3 regions of the Arthrobacter sp. PvP103 genome follow, and region 1 is predicted to be linked to each of the others. Evidence: riboswitches for the same ligand, from Rfam matches in the RefSeq annotation. Region 1 holds a riboswitch; each other region holds the start of a gene.

Region 1 (6,871 bases):
AGTAGGCGCAGCGGTGGGCGTCACGGCGCAGGACGCCCCGGCGGCTCACCGCGGTGGTTGTGTTGTACCGCGGCCGGATGTAACGGTTCAGGAGAATCACGGACGGGCGGCCCAGAATCTCCTGCGGCCCGACGACAGGATCGTCGCCCTCGGCCACTACGCTAGCTTTTCCGGTCAGCACAAGAACCAGCGCCCGGCGGAAGGTTACAACCGCCAGCGGTTCATATCCAGCATTAAGAACGAGAGTGCGCATGCACATACCTCTTCACGGCCGCACCCGTCAGGGGCTCGAGGGCCGGCTGCCCTCTGCTTGTCCGGGCTATGGATCGACAACACAAGAGTAAACACTCAAGTGGCCGATCACCGAATCGGTCCTTTACCATACACCCCGTGTCGGCAAAAATTCACCTGCCGGAAACGCAGAAGAACCCCTGCCCGGAGGCAGGGGTTCTTCCGGCAAGCGTCAGCTGGAGGCTTTAGCCGCCAACGCGGATGAAGACCGGGCCTGAGCCGACGTTGACGCTGAACAGGGAGGTGGTTCCACCGTTCCAGCCACCGTGCACGGCCTGGCCGTTGCCGACGTATACAGCGATGTGGGCCATGCCCATGCCGCCGTTCTCGTAGTATGCGAGGTCGCCCGGCTGTGCCTCGGCTGCACTCACGGTGCGGCCCAGGGAAAGGTAACCGGCCGGCCAGCCGTGGTAGTTGATGCCTACGGCTGCAAGCGCGTTGGTGGCGAGGGCCGTGCAGTCCTGGGCAACACCGAGCTGGGCGTAAGCCGCAGCTGCGATCGAGGCGCCGTTTCCGCTGGCAGCAGCGGGGGCCGCCGGGGCCGCCGGCGCTGCCGGGGCGGATACGGTCTCTGCAACGGCAGCCGGAGCGGCCGCGGGAGCAGCTTCCTGGACCTCAACAACCGGCTTCGGAGCCTCAACGACCGGAGCCGGGGAGGTGGAAACAGCCGGCTTCTCGAAGGAGATGGCGATGCTGGATGCAGCCGAGATGTTGGCCGGAGCGGAAGACTGGACTTCCAGGGTGGAAGCAGAGGTTGCTTCGCGCTGAACATTGGTGTCGGCAGCGTTGGCTGCGATACCGCTCGTCAGGACCAGACCGGAGGCAGCAGCGATAACCGCAGCCTGACGGCCCATGCCACCGGCGTTGTCGCCGACGGCCTTGGCAATGACAGCAAGCGAGTTGGTCTTAGTAACCTCGGCGCGATGCCGTGCGATGGCACGTGTAGTCATTAGTTCTCTCTTTCGTTTTCCTCAGACTGCATGGCAGGCCGCGGTTTTTGGACGCTCCGGCATCTTGGGGGTAAGCCGGAACGGCCCGAACAGGGTTTTTAGCGAAGAACGCGCGCTTCAGCGAAGGGAAGCGCGTGTTTTAGCGAAGCGTGTAGAACGCAGAAGTGCCCGTGGCGGACACAGCGTGCAGGAGAGTGCCCTGCGAGGGGTTGAGCGCGCTGATCATCATGCCGTTGCCGACGTAGATGCCAACGTGGGCGCCGCCGTTTTGCATGACAAGATCGCCCGGCGCCGGTGTGGCGGTAGGCGTCATGGCTGTCCATGCGTTGGTGCGGGGGATGCTGATGCCGGCCTGCGCGTAAACCCACTGGGTGAAGCCTGAGCAGTCCCAACCGCTGGGAGTGGTGCCGCCCCAGACGTACGGGCTGCCGATACCGGTGTAAGCGATAGCAGCGAGGCCCGATGCTGCTGCGGAAGATGCGGCGTCAGCAAGCTTGCTTGCCTTGGCCTCTCCGGCAGCCTCAGTGGAGGTCTCGCTGGCGTCCGTACCGGTGGACTGTGCCCGAACGGTTTCAACCTTGGGCGCTGCCTTCGTGGTCACTGCCGGACGCTCGAAGGAAACAGTCGCTGTCGGTTCTGCAGTTACGGTCAGCTGGGCCGACTGTGAGCCGGACTCCGTCGAAGCGGAAACGCCCAGGTTGGTATCGGCGGCGTTTGCCGGCATCCCAACACTAAGGATCAGTCCGGAAGCAGCTGCAATGACAGCCGCCTGGCGACCTACGGTCCCGGCGTTGGCAGTAACAGCCCTGGACACGGAGTTCAACGGGTTCGTACGAACCGTTTGCGCGCGGTGGCGCGCAGAATTGTGACGTGTAGACACGAAGGTAGCCTCTCCCAATGCCTACGAGGTGAGCTGTCGGATTCGGATGGGAGTCACCCGGCCGCTCGGCTTCCTGGGAAGCGTTGCGACTTAACCCCAAGGTCTTCTTGCGAAGACCAAAATTGGTTCCCCCGCCTCTGCCAGACGATGTAATGCGAACGGACCTTGAGCGGTGGCAGAGTTAGGCAATCCACTCAAGAGCGCCAACTTCGGAAAAGTTGGCGTGCTCTAAACGGTACAGGAATTCCGAACGAATGTCACATTCAGGTCACGGCATGTCACAGGGATGCGAGAGTGACCCATCGTTTGGATCAGAGCCAGCCGAGCGGGTCGACGACTTCGCCGTTGACCATCACTTCGAAATGGAGGTGGCAGCCGGTGGAGGCGCCGGTGGTCCCGCTGAGCGCCACCACATCGCCGCGGTTGACCTTCTGGCCGACCTGGACACTGGACGACGAGAGGTGGTTGTACGTGGTTTCCAGGCCGTTGCCGTGGTCAATCACCACACGGTTTCCACCGCCGTAGGGGTGCCAGCCGGAGAAGGTCACGGTTCCGCTGGCGGCAGCAAAAACGCTCGTGCCGCACTGGGCCGCGTAGTCCTGGCCGCGGTGGAACTCGCCGGCTCCGCCCGTGATCGGGCTGACCCGGAAGCCGAAAGGTGATGCGGTGACCATCTGTTCCAGCGGCGCGCCCAGGCTGCCGGTGGATGCCGCGCGGGTGATGGTTCCGGCTGACTGCGCGCTCAGCAACTGCTTGAGCTTGCCGTCCGGATCCCCCTTGGTGGCTACGGTGGTCCGGTTGAAATCGATCTTGGCGCTGGCGGCCGCGGAGACCTCCGGCTGGGCCGCGACTGATGCGGCGGCGGTATTTGCCGTGTCTGACGTGGCGACCATGGGGCTGGTTGACGGGACGGTCACGGTGAGGACCAGTCCGGTGGCGGCTAGCGCAATGCCTGCCTTCTGACCCACGCCGCTCGCCGAGGCAAAGTCCGTCACCTGGCTGAACAGGCTCCGGCGCCGGCGCGCATCACGGTGTGCGTCGCGCGGCCTGACCGTCATTACGGCTTCGGCCACGGGGTACTCCGAAGCGGGACCGGTCGCCCTGCGGCGGCCCCTGACGGTCTGCGTGGTCAAGAATTATCCTCTCTGGGAAGCCTGCGGAGTTAGCTGTCGGATTCGGGTCAGAGAGATCAAAGACCCGGTCCGCCAATGCAAGGCATCCGACACAGGGGTATCCCAAAGGAATCCTTCGTCGGAGGTGCTTTGCCGCTGACGGACTTCACCCCAAGGCCGTCTTGCAACGGCCGGTTGTGGTTCCCCCGCCTCTGCCAGGAGGTGATTCGTACCGTGATCCGCTGGCAGAGCTCGGCTTCGGATCAGGTAACGCTTTAGTATCGGCGCTAGTCCTCAACTATAGGTGATTAATCAGCGCGGTAATAATTCCGTTATCTGCGTCTCAGTGCGTTGTAGGTGGTCCTACAAGGTGCGCGGTTAGCGGACCGTAACAAATACGTGAGCTGCCACTTCGGGCGGCAGCTCCAGTGCACCTTCGATCTCGGGTACGCGCACCGAGATGTACTCCCCCACGCGCTCCAAGGACAGGGATGCCCCCGGACGGATGCCGCCTTCATCAAGCTGCACCAGCAGCTCCGGCTCAACCTGAATGGGCTCGGCCAGGCGGCTCACGGTAACGCGCGAGTCGACCCCGTATCCGGCCATGGCGTCAAGCAGGTTCACCACGCCGTCGGTAAACGCCGGAGCGGGCTGGCCGCCGAGTGCCGCCAGGCCGGGAATGGGGTTGCCGTATGGGGAAACCGTGGGGTGGTCCAGAAGCTCAAAAATGCGGCGCTCAACCCGCTCGCTCATGACGTGTTCCCAGCGGCACGCTTCGTCATGGACATACGCCCAGTCGAGGCCGATGACGTCGGCGAGGAGCCGCTCCGCAAGGCGGTGCTTGCGCATGACTTCGGTAGCCCGTTTCCGGCCCGTTTCGGTGAGCTCAAGGTGCCGGTCGCCCGAAACAACCACCAGTCCGTCGCGTTCCATCCGGCCAATGGTCTGCGAAACGGTGGGTCCGGAGTGGCGGAGCCGTTCGGCAATCCGCGCACGGAGAGCAACGATGTTCTCTTCCTCAAGCTCCAAGATTGTCCGAAGATACATCTCCGTGGTGTCGATCAGATCCGTCATCCAGCTCAGCTCCTCGAGCACAGTCCTTGCGTCAGTCCCACCGTACCGCGCGGCAGCGTTTCCCGTTGGCCTTGGCGAAGTGGACCTGCATCCACCGATCAGCCTTAGGGGGAACGGCCTCGCGGCATCAGCCCGCCCGCATCGCGGCCCGCTATACGTCAGGGACCAGCTTAGCCTATTTTGAATTACTCCGGATAATTCGGCGCGGAGCTTCACAGGGACGGGGCGGCTACCGCCTCAGGGATGTCTCAGTGACTGGACTATGACGGATACCGTTCCGTTCCCCGCTGGCGCGTCAGGCAGAATATAGGGGATCCCCCAGCAGGAACCCGTGCATTGCCGGGCCTCTCCCACGTCCACGCCGATAAATTGGAGCCATTGTGAGCGACAGCAGCATCACTATCCCCGCCAACCTCCTGCCCAAGGACGGACGGTTCGGCGCCGGGCCTTCAAAGATACGCCCCGAGCAGATCGAGGCCCTGTCTGCCGCCTCCGCCACGCTTCTTGGCACCTCGCACCGCCAGGCTCCGGTCAAGAACCTCGTAGGGTCCGTCCGCAACGGCCTGAGCGAGTTCTTCCGCGCGCCGGACGGCTACGAAGTCATCCTCGGAGTGGGCGGCTCCACCGCGTTCTGGGATGTCGCGGCGTTCGGGCTGGTGGACAGCAAGGCCCAGCACCTTTCCTTTGGCGAGTTCGGTTCCAAGTTCGCCTCCGCCACCAACAAGGCTCCGTTCCTGGACGCATCCTCCATCCTCAAGGCCGAGCCTGGTACGCGGCCCGTAGCCCAGGCGGAAGCCGGCATTGACGTTTACGCCTGGCCCCAGAATGAGACGTCCACAGGTGTCGCTGCCCCCGTCACGCGGGTTGCCGGGGCGGATGAAGGATCGCTGGTCCTGATCGATGCCACCTCCGCTGCCGGCGGCTTGGACGTCGATGTGTCGGAGGCTGACGTGTACTACTTCGCACCGCAGAAAAACTTCGCGTCCGACGGCGGCCTGTGGCTGGGCCTCTTCTCCCCCGCCGCCCTGGAGCGCGCTGCACGGATCAAGGCAAGCGGCCGGTGGATCCCCGACTTCCTGGACCTGCAGACTGCCATCGACAACTCCCGGCTCAACCAGACCTACAACACCCCGGCGCTGGCCACCCTGGTCACCCTGGACGCACAGGTGCAGTGGCTGAACGCCAGCGGCGGCCTCGACTTTGCCGCGGCCCGAACCGCCGACTCGGCCGGACGCATCTACTCCTGGGCAGAGACCTCCGAATACGCCACGCCGTTCGTTGCCAAGGCCGAAGACCGTTCAAACGTGATCGCCACGATCGACTTCGACGATTCAATCGACGCTGCGGCCATCGCAAAGGTTCTCCGCTCCAACGGGATTGTGGACACGGAGCCGTACCGCAAGCTGGGACGCAACCAGCTGCGCATCGCCACCTTCGTGGCGATCGACCCGGACGACGTCTCCGCTCTCCTGTCCAGCATCGACTACGTTGTGGGAGAACTGCGCAAGTAAGGAACCAGCCAGCGCAGGCGCGTTAGCGTTCGACGGCGTCGTCCGGGTTTTGCTCCCGGACGGCGCCTTCGTCTTTGCGCACGCTTCTTTCAGCTTCGCCGTCGTGGTCGGGCCCGGCGGACACCAGCCGGAAATAGCGCAGTCCCCGGGCGCGGCGGTTGAATCCGAGCCTCAGCTGCTTGGCCCGGACAATCCACACCATGCCGATCACCGCGGCCAGCAGCCCGGATGCCGCCGCCACGGACATGGACCAGCGGGGGCCGGCAACATTGGCCACCCATCCCACCAGCGGAGCGCCGACGGGTGTGCCGCCCATGAAGATCGCCATGTAGAGGGCCATCACCCGGCCGCGCATCACAGGGTCCGTAGTGGTCTGCACGTAACCATTGGCGCTGGTCATCATGGTTATGGCAAAAAGGCCTACCGGCACCAGGGCCACGCCGAACCAGAAGTAGTTCGGCGCCAGGGCCGCCAGCCCCGACGTGACCCCGAAGGCGCCGGCTGCCCCGAAAATGATCCGGAGCCTGGGCTTGGACCGCCCGGCGGACAACAGTGCCCCCGCCACGGAGCCGATGGCCATGATGGAGTTCATCAATCCGAAGGCACTGGCATCCAGCCCGAATTCCGTGCCCACCATGGCCGCGATGAACAGGACGAAGTTGAGCCCGAGGGTGCCCACGATGAAGACGGCCACAAGCACCACCACGATGTCCGGGCGGAACCGCACATAGCGCAGCCCTTCGCGGATCCGTCCCTTGCCGGGAGCCGCCCGCGGAAGGACTCGCAGAGAGGAAGCGGGTATCTTCCACAGGCTGAACAGGAGTGCCAGGAACGTCACAGTGTTGATCAGGAACACCCAGCCCGGCCCCACTGCCACCGTAAGCACGCCGGCCACCGCGGGTCCAATCATCCTGGCCACGTTGAAGGATGCGCTGTTGAGTGCCACCGCATTGGGCAGGTAGTCGTCCCGCACCAGTTCCGAGACGAACGTCTGCCTGACAGGAGCATCGAGGGCGGACACAAGGCCCAGCAGAAGGGCAAAGGCGTAGACGT
Region 2 (6,871 bases), 150 kb from region 1:
TGCAACTTGTGGTCAGCGACATCCAGGCCGCGCACAAGCAGCTGAAGGACAACGGTGTTGACGTCAGCGACGTCGACGTCCAGGCCTGGGGCCACTTCGTCCACTTCGCCGACCCCGACGGCAACAAATGGGCCGTCCAGTACATCCCCCACCGTCCGAACGGCTAGGTCACAGAATCCCGCCGCTGCCTCTGGTGGGGCAGGATGGAAGCATGAGCTTTCACCCCGACGCCCCCGCAGCGGTCACCGCGGCTTCGTCCGCTGCCATCGTCACCGCCCGTGCCGTCCTGTTCGACATGGACGGCACCCTCGTTGATTCCACGGCCGTCGTGGAGCAGGTGTGGGGTGAATTCGCCGTGCGTTACGGCCTGGACATCGCCGAGATCCTCCGCACCTCCCATGGCGTCCAGGCAGGGGACACAGTGCGGCGGTTTGCGCCCGCCGGCGCCGACGTTGCCGCCCTGACCGCGGAACTGGGCGCCATGGAGCGGGTCCGGACAGAGGGCATTGTGGCGTTGCCCGGGGCGGCCGACCTGCTGCGCAGCCTCCCGGCGGATGCCGTGGCGCTAGTGACTTCAGCCGACCGGATCCTGGCCGATATCCGAATGGGCGCCGCGAAGCTTGCCATGCCGGCCACAGCCGTCACGGCAGATCTCGTCACCCGGGGCAAGCCGCATCCGGAAGGTTACCTCCGCGCCGCAGAACTGCTCGGCGTGGAGCCGGCCGATGCCCTGGTCTTTGAGGATGCCCCGGCAGGCATTGCGGCCGGTGTTGCCGCCGGGATCCGGACCGTGGCCATCGGGCCCAACACCGGCCCGCTGCCGGACGGCGTCCTGCACATTGCCGACTACTCCGCGGTATCCGTCACCACGGACGTGGACGACGCCGGCGTCCGGACGATTTCCTTCCGGTTCTGACGCCCAACCCGGTGCCCTGTCCAGTAGTGTCATGGGGGGCGGCTGACTCTATCTTGGGGGGGATAGGATGACCGGAATTCCGATTGACGGCGCCAGGGGCACCGTCGAGCTCCGGAACGGCGTCTTGCATGTGCGTTGGATTCCTGGCCTGGCCATTTGCGAGGAAGCCGCCGTGGCCGTGATGTCCGCCGTCAATGAACTGAGCTGCGGACGTCCGTTTCCGATGCTGGTGGACATGGCTGCGACTGAGTCCATGAGCCGCGGCGCCCGGCGCGTCTTTGCCCGTCCCAGCACCGTGGCCAGGGTGGCGCTCCTCGGGGCTTCTCCGGTGGACAGGGCATTGGCCAACTTCTTCCTCAGCGTTCATTCTCCTGCTGCTCCGACGCGGTATTTCACCTGCCCGGAGGAAGCCATGCGGTGGCTCCGGCTGCCGTAGCCGTCATCGAGGCGGTGGCACCACGGCGCGAGTTGGGCCCGCAGTTCCGGAACCGGAATGCGGCCGGTCGCCAAGTCGCGGCTGAGGCGGCCCATGCCGCGAAGATCGGCGAGGGCAGTCTGGAAGAGGTCCACACCGGCGTCGCCACCGTCCCTCCAGTCCACCGGGACCTCGTGCACGCGGAGTCCGCATCTTTCGGCCAGGACCAGCAGTTCGGTGTCAAAGAACCATGCGGTGTCGGCCGTGTGCGGCAGGATGTGCCGGGCAACATCTGCACGGATAGCCTTGAAGCCGCACTGCGCATCGCTGAAACGCGCACCCATCAGCGTATGCAGCAGAAAGTTGTAGCCGCGGGAGATGAACCCCCGCCACGGTCCGCGGACAACACAAGAAGATCGTGCCAGCCGCGACCCGATCGCCAGGTCCGAGTGTCCGGAAAGAAGCGGGGCGACCAGGGGAGCGAGCGCAGCGAGGTCGGTGGAAAGACTCACGTCCATGTAGGCCAGGACGGGGGACGGCGAGGCCAGCCACACGGTGCGGAGCGCGTTGCCGCGTCCTTTGGAGGTTAGCCGGACCACCGTGACCTCGCGTAGTTCCCGGGCCACTCGCTCGGCGGCCTTGAGCGTGCCGTCGGTGCTGGAATTATCCGCCACCGTAATCCGGAACGGGTAGGGAAACGTGCCGGCCAGATACCAGTGGAGTTGGCGAAGGGACTGCTCCAGGCCCTGTTCCTCGTTGTAGACCGGGATGACTACATCCAGGACGGGCGCAGCGGTTCCTGTCACGCCCGTCATCCGCGTATCTATGGGGGCCCGGCGGACGTGACCCGGCCGGAGGAACGTCGGATCGGGAGGACCCGGCCTGGGGTCGACGGCGGCCTGCGGTTGCGGGTGCAGCGGGGTTCCCGTGGCCAGGTCTGTGAGCGTCATGGTTCAACTATGGCGCCGCCGCATATGAAGAATTTAGGCCGAAGCTGTGCAGCTGCTGTGGGCCTTGCCGGGTGCGGATAAGGGCAAGGGAACCGGCGACAGTGCGCCCGCCGTCTTTGGTGGGAGCACCGCCGCCGCGGTTGGGTGCGTTATGGCGCGAGTACTTCGCAGACGTCTATGACCCTGCCCGGTCCAGAGTATCTCCGGAGTTCCGTCTGGAAGTCCCCGGCAACGGCGAAGTTGAAGTTGCCCGATACGAGGACGACGCCGGAAACGTCAGGTCCGGTCTTGTCAGTATCGGCGAATGAAAGGAGGTTCCTGCCGGTCGACTTGAATTCGACGCTGGTGGGATCTTCGGCATTTGGCACAAATTGGATGTGTGAGGCGCCCGTGATGACGTAACTTACGGTCTTACCGTTTGCAGTTAGGGTCACGTTGAGGTTCGGGGCTATTGAAATGACTCTGTCACCCGGGATGACGATGTCCTTTACGCGGCCAGTTACGGTGGCCTCGATGTCGAAGCCACCGGCGGCTTGGCCGCAGTGGAAGACGTAATTGGTCTGAAGCGGTGGCTGCGGCGGGCCCGAAGGGGCGGCGGCGGCCGGAGCGGCGGCCGCGAAGATTGAGGCCAGAACGGCCGTCGGAACTAACCATTTTTTCATTCTTGTGCTCCCTGCATCTTGATGACGGCGCTGGGGCCGGCAGCCGCTGGGAAGACAATTGAAAGCGGCGGCGACCAACAGTCACTCGTCGACCTTGTGAAAACCTTGTGGACCCGAAACGGGGCGCGAAGGTCCCCGGGGGTCCAGGAGGAAGCAAGAACGCCAAGACGGCCGGAGGCCCCGAATCCAAGCATGGATTCGGGGCCTCCGGCGTTGCGAACCAAGGTGGCTACAGGTGCCGGTCTAGTACCAGTTGTTGGCGTAGTGGAAGTCCAGGGCGCCGCAGGGGGAGCCGTACCGTTCCTTCACGTAGTTCAAGCCCCAGTTGATCTGGGTGCGGAAGTTGGTCAGGTAGTCGGACCCGGCGCTGGCCATCTTTTCGGCCGGCAGCGACTGGACAATGCCGTACGCGCCGCTGCTGGCGTTCGTGGCAGTGGTCTTCCAATCCGATTCCTTGGTCCACAGCGTGGTGAGGCACTGCATCTGGTCAGCCGCCCAGCCGTACGTTCCAAGCTGGGAGGCTGCATACGCCTGGGCAGCTGCGGGATCGTCCACGGCTACGGGCGGCGCCGGGGCAGGAGCCGGTTGGGGAGCCGCGGCAGGTGCAGGAGCGGGGGCGGCTGCAGGCGCTTCCGGTGCCGTCTCCTCCGACGGCTTCTCACCGGACGACTGCGCGTTCACGCTGACGGAGGACGGCGCGGGCATGGCGGAAACGAGGATTTTTTCGAACGCGAGCTTCGATTCGGCGTCGGCAGTAGTTGCGGCGCTCCCTGCGCCCGTTGCCGATGTTGCAGGGCCGACGGGTTCGGAAGCCTGGCCGGCGGCGCCGACACCAATCAGCACGGCGCAAGCGGTGGTTACTACTGCGGCCCGGCGGCCGGAGCCCTGCAGGCTGGCAGCGAACCGGGACAGCGGGGACACCTTGGCGGCTGGTTCGGCGCGGTGGCGTGAGCGTTGCGCAGGCGCTGCGGACTTGCGGGAAGCGGGCTCAGGACGTACTTCTGGCGTGGATTTAGTCATGGTTGCCTCTCGATGCCGGCGGAGTTAGCTGTCGGGTTCGGATGAGGTCATCCGGCCGCACGGAACTTCACGTGTCGGCTTCACCCCAAGGGCGGCTATGCAGAATGCCCGGAGACCTGGGTCCCCCGCCTCTGCCTGATCATGAGGAAATCCGGGTAGCGGCAGAGTTTGGCGTCCATCCGGATATGCGGCCGGAACGGTGGCCGCACTCTAAAAACCGTACAGGAGTCCGGCGCTTAAGTCACATTTCGGTAACGAGGGTCACGACGGCGGCGCGTTGGCTTGCGCGTTCGCCGAAGCCGGAAGCGGGTTTGCGGTGCCGCTAGGCTTCCGGTAATTCCCCCGGGAGCCGCAGGGCAAACTCGGTGCGTCCCGGGCGTGAATTGACCTCCACGGTTCCGCCGTGCGCCTCCACGATCGACTGCACGATCGACAGGCCCAGGCCACTCGTGCCCTCGGCAGCCGCAGCGCGCGTGCCGCCGGAACCAGAAGCAGAACCTCCCGGACTGGTTCGCGCCGCATCCGCCCGGGCAAAGCGGGCGAAAACCCGGTCCACAAACTCCGGCGGGATCCCGGCACCGTTGTCCGTTACGGTCACCACGGCGCTGCCGTCGGCTGACCGCATCACTCCAGTGACCACGGTAGTGCCCGGTTCCGTGTGCTTGCGGGCATTGGAGAGCAGGTTGGCGATCACCTGGTGCAGCTGCCTGGCATCCCCGCGGACCACCACGGGCTCTTCCGGAAGCTCCAGCTGCCAGATGCGGTCCGGTGCCATGACCTTCTCGTCGCTGACGGTTTCCACCGCAAGCTGCGTCAGGTCCACATCGCTGATCTTTAGCGGCTGGCCTTCGTCCAACCGGGCCAACAGCAGGAGGTCCTCCACCAGGGTGGTCATCCGTTCAGACTGGCTCTGCACCCTGGCCAGCGACTTCTGGCCGTCCGGGGTGAAGTCCTCGGTCATGCGCATGAGTTCCGTGTAGCCGCGAATGGCGGTGAGCGGCGTGCGCAGCTCGTGCGATGCGTCGGCCACGAACTGGCGCACCCTGGTTTCGCTCTGCTGGCGGGCTTCCAGCGCTTTGGAGACGTTATCCAGCATGAGGTTGAGGGCATGCCCCACACTGCCCACTTCGGTTCCGGGGTGCGCGTTCGACGGCGGCACGCGGACTGCGAGGGCCACCTCGCCGGCGTCGAGCGGCAGTTTCGAAACCTGCGTGGCGACTTCGGACAGTTGCTCGAGGGGTTTCATGGTGCGACGGATCAGCACCGTTCCGGCAAGGCCGATCAGGATCAGGCCGCCCATCGACACGATCACCATCGTCCATACCAAAGAGTTGAGCGTGTTCTGTTTTTCGTTCAGGGGGAGTCCGGTGACAATCACGTCCCCGTATGGCGCCTGGACTGCCACCAGACGGTAGGAGCCGGTGGACAGTGCCCGATCGACGGGCGTTCCGTCGGGCTGGAGTGCCAAAAGAATCTGGTTATCCTCGGGGGAGAGGGACGCCACGGTGGCGTCTTTGGCGAGGAACCCGGCGCTGCTGACATTCCCGTTATCTATGCGCGCGATGAGCGTTCCGACGCCCTGGCCCGGGCCTTCGAACCCGTCCTGCCTGCCGGACGGGTTGCTGGGCCGTGGCCGTCCTGCCTCGTTCGACAGCCGTGAGGCCTGCCCCAGCCGTTCATCGAGCTGCCTGGTCAGGAAGGAATCCATGGAGGCATAGCTGAACAGGCCGATCGCGCCGCAGATGGCCACAAGGAGTGCCATGGCCACCAGTACCAGCCGGGTGCGCAGGTGCCAGGTCGACGGATCAAGCCAGCGGCGGCGGTCTTTGCGGGTTACGCCGGAGAGTGTGGGCACCGCTCAATCCGCCGGTTTGATGACGTATCCCGCGCCGCGGACGGTGTGGATCATGGGCGGGTGGACGGCATCCACCTTTTTTCGCAGGTAGGAAATGTAGAGCTCCACGATGTTGGCCTGGCCACCGAAGTCGTAGTCCCATACGCGGTCCAGGATCTGTGCCTTGCTGACCACCCGCCTGGGGTTCTCCATGAGGTAGCGGAGGAGTTCGAACTGGGTGGCGGTCAGCTGCAGTTCCTCCCCGGCCCGGGTCACTTCGCGCGTGTCAATGTTGAGGACGAGGTCGCCCACCACGAGTTCGGCGGTGTCCATGGCGGCGACTCCGGAACGCTGGACCAGCCGGTGCAGGCGCAGGAGCACCTCTTCCATGCTGAAGGGCTTGGTGACGTAGTCGTCCCCGCCGGCCGCCAGGCCAAGGATGCGGTCCTGGACGGCGTCCTTCGCCGTCAGGAAGAGCGCGGGCACCTCCGGCGCGAAGGCGCGGATCCTGGTGAGCAGCTCGACGCCGTCGAACCCGGGGAGCATCACATCCAGCACCAGCACGTCCGGGCGGAATTCCTTGGCGAGTTTTACAGCATCCGGGCCGTCTCCGGCGACGGCAACGGACCAGCCTGCCATCCGCAGGCCCATGCTCATGAGCTCGGAGAGGCTGGGTTCGTCGTCCACCACCAGGGCACGGATGGGGGAGCCGTCCGGGTGGGTGAGCTGGGGAAGGTTGTTAGTCATGGAGTGCGAAGTGGCCATGGGACAACTCTCCGATCTGCGGTTTAGCCGGCGCTATGGGGATCCTGTGGGCCAGCTGTGAATCCCAGCCTAGCGAGCTGAACGCAGGGGCGGGCCATCCATGGGCTGCCCGGCGGGGACCGGCTGCTTTGCCGGGGTGAAACCAGCTTCGGAAAGGTCACAGCTTGGCCTCCTGCCCCGCACAGGCCCCGCACAGGAACGCTTCGGAGTCTGGAGTGGACCAAGCGCCAGGCTCAAGGAGTACACCATGAACAACCACCACAGCACGCCGGTTCCGGACAACGATTCCGACAGGACTCCGGAAGACCA
Region 3 (6,871 bases), 2.9 Mb from region 1:
CCTGATCGCTGTCGGGCTCATAGCCATCAGCCTGGTTCCGATCACCACTGACATCAGCACCGGGCACATGGCGGTTATGGGCACGGCGATGATCATCGCGGTGGGAGTTCCTTACGCGGTGTCGCGATGGGCTTTCAAGGAGCACGCTGTCAGGTTTCCCGTGCTGACCGGGCACCCATGGACGCGAGCGGAAAAATGGTACCTCGCCGCCGTCGTGCTGATGGGATACGCCCTTCTCCCGGCGTACATGGTCAATACCGGGGTATACAGCAACTGGCCAGCGGTATCGGACCCCGAAGGAATCTTCCGCCTCTTCCTGGGCACCAACGCGCTGGGCATCTGGGACGAGCTGTTCTTTATCTGCACCGTCTTTGCGCTCCTGCGCCGGCACCTGCCGCTTGCGCAAGCCAACGTGTTGCAGGCCGTCCTGTTCACATCGTTCCTTTGGGAACTGGGTTTCCACGCGTGGGCGCCGGTGTTTATCTTTCCTTTCGCCATGCTCCAGGCGTTCATCTTCACCCGGACGAAGTCACTGTCCTACATCGTGGCCGTACACCTGCTGTTCGACTTTGTGCTGTTCCTGGTCCTGCTGCATGCACACAACCGCGCCTGGATCGACATCTTCGTCTACTGACACTGTTCCCCTCGGGGCGGCAAACTCGCCAGCCGGCCGGGAGTCCCGTTGCCGTTTGGGCAAGGGGATTCTGTCCAGATCCTGTGCGGCGATGACGGCTGCCAGGCCCGCACGGGCACGGGCCTGCTCCGCCAGCCCACTGACGTCGCTGTAGCGAGACGAGAAATGCGTAAGGAGGAGCGTGCCGGCCCCGGCGGTGGCGGCCAGCGCGCCTGCCTGCCCGGCGGTGAGGTGAAGATACCGGGCGGCGAGCGCGGCGTCGTCGTCGCTGAAGGTGGACTCCGCCACGAGGAGGTCCACGCCGTCGGCGAGTTCCCGTGCACCGTCGCATTCCGCGGTATCCATGACCAAGGCAAAGCTCTGGCCGGGGCGCGGAACGCTCACGTCCTCCAGGCGCACGCCGCGCACTGTCCCCTCACGCTGCAGCCGTGCGATCTCCGGCCCGGCGATCCCTGCCGCTGCGAGCTGATGGGGCAGGAGTGTTCGCCCCTCGGGCTCCACCAGCCGGTAGCCGAATGTGTCGATGCGATGCCGCAGGGGCCGCACCTCCAGCCCGGGCGCGATCGGGCCCGGACCGGAGTGCGGATGCAGCCGCAGGTCCAGGCCGGGGGAGGCGAGGGACACGAGGGCGCGGACCACATCTCCGTCGGCGGCTGGAAAGTGCAGGTCCACCGGGTGCTGCACGCCGTCGAGGACCATTCGTGAGAGCACGCCCGGAAGCCCGTAGCAGTGGTCCCCGTGAACGTGCGTGAGGCAGATCCGCGTGATCTGGCTGGCTGAAACGCCGGCGTGGATCATCTGCCGCTGAGTGCCTTCACCGGGATCGAAGAGCAGCCCGTCGCCGTCCCATCGAAGCAGGTAGCCGTTGTGGTTTCGGGTCCGGGTGGGGACCTGCGAGGCGGTTCCCAGGACGACCAGTTCACGCATGGGACTGAGTGTCTCACGTAGCCGCGGCACGCGCTCGCAGGCAGCACACGGGCACCGGTGCCCGTGTGCCAGCGCGCGATATTAGGACAGAATAGTCGGGTGACCGATGCCTGTGACTTCGTGGATGCCTCGCTGCAGCGGGAGAGTTCCTGGCTCAGGGCGGAAGAGGCGCACGCCCGGCTGGGCGACCGCCTTCAGTTCTACGGTGCATCCGTCGGTGCTGTGCGGGGGACCATCCGTGACATGCTGCGCCGCCACCGTGACCTGGTGCACGACGACATCACCGCCCTTAGCACCGAGCTGTGGTCGGTTCCCGTCTTCGAACGCCGCCTGGCGGCGGTTGTCCTGCTGCAGTCCCGGGTGGCCCTGCTCAACAACTCCGACCTCACCCGGATCGAGGGCTTTGTGCGGGAGGCGCAGCTGGGTGAGCTGGTGGACCCGCTCGCCGTCGACGTCGTCCGTCCCCTGGTGGCGGCGCTGGAAGGACAAGCGGGGATGCGGGCACGCGCTGTGCTGGAGCGCTGGGTGCGGGATCCTGATCCGTGGCTGAGGCGCGCGGCGGCGCTGTCGCTTGCGGACGCCGCTCAGCCGCCGGCCCGGCGCTCCACCACCGCGTAGGCCCTGCCTTCCAGGAACTCCCAGTCTGTAACCACCATGAACCCGAGGGCGCTGACACGGTCGTTGAGAACCAGGACGTCAAAGCCGCCGTCCCGCGGCTCGGCGTCCCACGTCGCCACATGCAGTTCCTTGCCCTCGAGGATCAGGAGCTCCGTGTTGACGTCGAAATCCTCCGGCGGCTGATCGCTCAGCTGGCAGATCGCCACGCAATAGTGTTTCACCACGTATTCCGCTTCACGCGGGTTCTTACGCAGGGAAGGCGTTGTTGTAGCGGTAGAGGAAAGCAGCCACCTGGTCACGGTTGACCGGCAACGCGGACCGGTAGGTCCTCGTGCCGTCAGCCTCGGTCCAGCCGGTGGAGATTCCTTGTGACGCAAGCCATGAGATCTCTTTGAAGAATGCGGTTTGCGGGGAAATGTCCGCGAAGGGAGATACCCCCGGCGTGTAAGCCGGGCTTCCGGCGAAGCGGTACACAAAAGCGGCGACCTGATCCCGGTTGACGGCCAATGTTGGCCGGTAGGTCCTCGTGCCGTCAGCCTCGGTCCAGCCGGTGGAGATTCCTTGTGACGCAAGCCATGAGATCTCTTTGAAGAAGGGGGTCTGTGGCGTGACATCCGTGAAGGGCGATGCGCCCGGCGTGTAGGCCGGGCTGCCGGCCAACCGGTAGAAGAACGCCGCCATCATGTCCCGGCTGGCCGCAGCGCCGGGACGGAACGTGCGAGTCCCGTCGCTTTCGCGCCAGCCGACGGAAATGCCTTGGGTGGCCATCCAGCTGACCTCGGTGTACAGCGCCGCGCCCGGCGGCACGTCGGCAAACGATATTGGCGACGGCGACGGCGACGGCGAGGGTGTCGGGGTCGGCGACGGTGAAGGCGACGGCGAGGGAGGCGGTGACGATACGGGGGACTGGCCCAATGCCTGCGCCACTGTACGCACCGACGTCGTACCGTTTGCTGTCCGCGCGGCCAGCCACGTGACGAACTCTTTGAACAGCGCGGGGCTGATGGACAGCGACGGATCCGTTCCGTTCGCAATCTCGTGGAACGTCAGCTGCAGCCAGCCGCCGGTTGTCTCGGCGTTGGTGACTGTCGCCTGCAGGTCCGCCAGGGTCCATGTGGCGGCCACCTGGTCCGGCGCCTTGGTGACCATGGGTTCCTGCGGCGGGAGCGTTTCGGCGACGGGGCAGTCGGCGCAGCTGGCGGGGGAGCGGATGTCGCCGAGGCCACGGGAACTGCTGTACCCGCAGCCGCTGACGGCGTTTTGGGCTGTCTGATTCACCGCCGCGAAGGGGTAGGCGAAGTTCCGGACGGTGAAGCCCCAGGCCTCGAGGGTCGACTTGCTGTTGCAGGCCTCCGCGCTGGCGGCCGCTGCGCTGAGCGTTGTCATGTCCGGGTGGGTCACGCTGTGGCCGCCGATCTCATTGCCGTCGGCCACGAGAGTGTTCAGGTTTGCTTGGGTGAGGAACCCGGACTGGCCCACGAAGGACGTGGTGATGAAGAAAGTTCCCACCAGTCCGTGGGCTTTCAGCTCCTGCGCCGCGGCCAACTGGCTGCCGAGGCCGTCGTCGAACGTCAGGCTGACGATGGTTGGCGCCGCAGCCTTCGAAGTACCAGCCACGCCCGCCACTGTGCTGACAGCAAGCAGCAGAGCACCCAGGACTGCAACCCAGCGCCTGCCGTGCCGGCCTTCGGCCAATGGTTCAGGGGGATCCGCCACGCAACGCGCGGGCTTGCGGACAGGCTGATTCGACCAACGCATGATGCCTCCAAGCGTGTGAGTCCCCCCGCAAGAACATGCACGTAGACTACGCCTCGCGGCGCCAAGGCAAAACACTCGACTTTGATTGCCGCAGTACCCGAGTACACAGCAGCCGAAATCTGCATCCCGCCCTTGGTCCGGCAGCGCGTTACTCAAATGTGACATCGCCCGAGAGGCACGCGTACGGTGGAACGGTGCCGGTTATCTCAGATACGGGCACTCCCGGGCGGATTGCCTAACCCTGCCGCGGTCCGGGATCCGATCGAAACCATCCGGCAGGGACGGGGAAACCACTTTTGGCCTGCAGGATTCTTGTGCAGGTCTTCGGGGTGAAGCCGCACGCCGTCCGCTGAGCGGATGGCAACTGCGGCCGGGTGTCTCCCATCCGAATCCGACAGCTAACCTCGCAGGCATCGGGAGAGGTTACTTCATGTCTTCACGCAAACTGCCCGCTCATCATCCGTCAACAGCGCCTGCAGGGCGCTCCGGGTTCCCAACGGCCCGCGGCAGGAGCAAGGTTGGCCGCCAGGCCGCGGTAATTGCGGCGGCTTCGGGCCTGGTCCTGTCCAGCGGGATGGCTGCGCAGGCCGCCGAGGCTCCCGCGGAACGCGACTCGGCACCGGCATCCGGCCTCGATGCCCAGGCCCAGGTGGGTGCCCCGCTCAGCGCGGACTCCCACGTCAGGATCAGCTTCGAGCGGCCGGACGTCAGCACCACCCCCGCTCCGGTCGAAGTGCCGGTTGCAGAGCCCGCCCCGGCAGAAGCGGCGGCCCCGGCGGCAGCTCCGGCACCGGCCGCGACGCCGGCGGCCCCTGCCGTTTCCGTCCAGGTCCAGGCGGCTGCGCCCGCCCCTGCCCCGGCTGCCGGCGGCGTCAATGACGCCATGGTTTCTGCCGCCTATGCCCAACTGGGCATCACCCAGGACTGCACCGCCATGGTGGAAAAGGCACTTGGCTCCGCAGGCATTCCCGTCGGCGACCTGGGACCCATGCAGTTCATGAACTACGGCTCAGTGGTGGGGGAACCCCAGCCCGGCGACATGGTGGTGCAGTCCGGCCACGTGGGCATCTACGTCGGCGACGGACAGGTGATCAGCGGCGGCATGAACGGCGTCAACGCCACCGTCACGCACCCGTTGTCCTGGCTGACGGCCACCGGCGGCGTGACTTTCGTCCGCGCCGGAGCCTAGCCTTCCGTCCCGTTCTCGCCGGGGGCAGGGAACAGGAGGACAGGCCGGTGATCTGCTGCCTTGGGGGCAGCCGGTCACCGGCCTTCCCCGTCGCCACGTATCCGCCCGGGGTTTCAGGGCGGGGATATCTCGATCTGAACCGTGCCCTCGCCCTCTGCGAATTTGATGCGAAGGACCGCATCGCGCGTGTCCGCCGGGATAGTGAAGCGGACATCGCCCGATTTGCTTGCATCGCCAGCCACCAGCTCGTTCAGGCCGGAATCGGGGGAGTGGCTCACCCCGCTCGCGTTCAGCCTGAATGTTGAGTCCCAGAAGTTGATGTCGTACCTGCCGTGGTTGGTGCATCTGAGCATAAACGTCACCGCGATCTTGCCGGACACATCAGGGCGGGCACGGGCACCGAGAATTTCGTATTCGACGTCGGCAGCCCGGTAGCGGCGTTCGGCGGGCAGGGCCACGGCCCATTCCGGGCTGTTAGCGGCGCCGGACCCGGCACCCGACGGCGGCACGGTGCCGTCCGGTTGTGAGGACGCGCCGGCGGCGGAGGAGCCTGCCGTTGAAGCTGCGGGCTTGCCGGCGTCGAACATCCCAAGCTGCCCCAGGCCGAGCAGCAGCCCCGTCACAGCGGTGATCACCGCTGCGGCGGCGGTCAGCAGACCGGGCAGCGTAGCCCACCAGCTGGTCGGTTTCTCCTCCGCCATAGCAGCTCCCCCCTCGGTCCCGTGCCAGGGTCAAGATCCGTTGTATCCCAATACTCCTGCCAGGCGGCCACCAGCGCCAGATGCCGGCCGGCGCCGCATAGGCGCCCGGCCTGAAACCCCCGTCCTGCCAGTGCGGAACGGCCCTGTTATCCCTGCCCCGACACTCGTACTCTGGTTCTTGGAGGTGATTGCCATGAAGGCAACCCAGGGAGACCGGATCACTATCCGGGGCAAGACGGTCGGATCGGCGGAGCGGCACGGCCAGATCATTGAGGTCCATGGCGCTGACGGAGCGCCGCCCTACGTGGTGCGTTTCGACGACGGCCATGAAACCACGGTCATTCCCGGCGGGGATTTCATTGTGGACAGGATCCACCCGCAGTAGGGAAGCTGCTGTGCACCTGGGCTGCCAGACGCCGCCTGGCTGCTATTCGGCGGCCTTGGCGAACACTGCGGCGCTGACGAACTCGATGCCCGTAAAGGGCTCGTCTCCCTCAACCCATGCATCATGCCCTGGCGGGATGCTGTAGGAGTCATCAGCGGCGATGGTGATCTGGCTGCCGTCAGAAGTCTGGACCGTGAGCTTGCCGGAAACGCAGAAACCAACGTGGCTGAGCTGGCACGAATCGGTCTGGACGACGGGCTTGATGCACTCGGACCAACGCCAGCCGGGTTCAAACTTGAATCTTCCGATGGTGTAGGCGTCGACGGATACAAGATCCACTTCCGTCTTGTCCGGGCGGCGCTTTTCGTCCGGAGAATTGTGCGACTTTACTGCGAGTTGAGCGACAACGTTCGTGGTCATGGCTCTCTCCATCAATCGGAGTTGCGGATGGGGCTGTCCGGACCCGCGTGCGCGACCGGACAGCGGAGTCGGTTTGCCTGGTCTGAATCGATGCGGCGAACCGATGTAGTGATCGCTTTACGATGCTCAGCTTCCTCCGATCCGGGATCCTTGTCGAGACCCGGTGGCGGGCCGCAGCGGCCGCACCGCCGGCAGTTCGGGGCCTTGAACCGTGCCTAGAAACTGGACGAACTCCCGGA

What was found. A riboswitch is a leader RNA that binds a small molecule or an ion and turns the genes downstream of it on or off. The one in region 1 is predicted to bind cyclic di-AMP.
Region 2: another riboswitch for cyclic di-AMP. It lies ahead of JOE41_RS14420 (hypothetical protein); the one in region 1 lies ahead of JOE41_RS15065 (M23 family metallopeptidase).
Region 3: another riboswitch for cyclic di-AMP. It lies ahead of JOE41_RS01590 (NlpC/P60 family protein); the one in region 1 lies ahead of JOE41_RS15065 (M23 family metallopeptidase).

What each region holds. Positions count from the first base shown of each region.
Region 1 is NZ_JAFIBQ010000001.1:3,254,369-3,261,239, reverse strand. Features, by position in the region: gene JOE41_RS15080 (HNH endonuclease) at 1-253, opposite strand, end outside; gene JOE41_RS15075 (NlpC/P60 family protein) at 477-1,241, opposite strand; gene JOE41_RS15070 (C40 family peptidase) at 1,381-1,965, opposite strand; cyclic di-AMP (ydaO/yuaA leader) riboswitch at 2,126-2,319, opposite strand; gene JOE41_RS15065 (M23 family metallopeptidase) at 2,433-3,254, opposite strand; cyclic di-AMP (ydaO/yuaA leader) riboswitch at 3,258-3,501, opposite strand; gene JOE41_RS15060 (metal-dependent transcriptional regulator) at 3,612-4,307, opposite strand; gene serC (phosphoserine transaminase) at 4,688-5,818, shown strand; gene JOE41_RS15050 (MFS transporter) at 5,841-6,871, opposite strand, start outside.
Region 2 is NZ_JAFIBQ010000001.1:3,103,592-3,110,462, forward strand. Features, by position in the region: gene JOE41_RS14395 (glyoxalase superfamily protein) at 1-167, shown strand, start outside; gene JOE41_RS14400 (HAD-IA family hydrolase) at 212-916, shown strand; gene JOE41_RS14405 (STAS/SEC14 domain-containing protein) at 984-1,352, shown strand; gene JOE41_RS14410 (dolichyl-phosphate beta-glucosyltransferase) at 1,280-2,281, opposite strand; gene JOE41_RS14415 (hypothetical protein) at 2,431-2,943, opposite strand; gene JOE41_RS14420 (hypothetical protein) at 3,187-3,963, opposite strand; cyclic di-AMP (ydaO/yuaA leader) riboswitch at 3,963-4,147, opposite strand; gene JOE41_RS14425 (HAMP domain-containing sensor histidine kinase) at 4,286-5,818, opposite strand; gene JOE41_RS14430 (response regulator transcription factor) at 5,822-6,562, opposite strand; gene JOE41_RS14435 (hypothetical protein) at 6,810-6,871, shown strand, end outside.
Region 3 is NZ_JAFIBQ010000001.1:341,862-348,732, reverse strand. Features, by position in the region: gene JOE41_RS01615 (CPBP family intramembrane glutamic endopeptidase) at 1-634, shown strand, start outside; gene JOE41_RS01610 (ribonuclease Z) at 530-1,561, opposite strand; gene JOE41_RS01605 (DNA alkylation repair protein) at 1,661-2,179, shown strand; gene JOE41_RS01600 (hypothetical protein) at 2,146-2,400, opposite strand; gene JOE41_RS01595 (polysaccharide deacetylase family protein) at 2,426-3,937, opposite strand; cyclic di-AMP (ydaO/yuaA leader) riboswitch at 4,188-4,364, shown strand; gene JOE41_RS01590 (NlpC/P60 family protein) at 4,368-5,126, shown strand; gene JOE41_RS01585 (hypothetical protein) at 5,240-5,827, opposite strand; gene JOE41_RS01580 (DUF1918 domain-containing protein) at 6,021-6,212, shown strand; gene JOE41_RS01575 (cupin domain-containing protein) at 6,255-6,632, opposite strand; gene JOE41_RS01570 (DUF5129 domain-containing protein) at 6,848-6,871, opposite strand, start outside.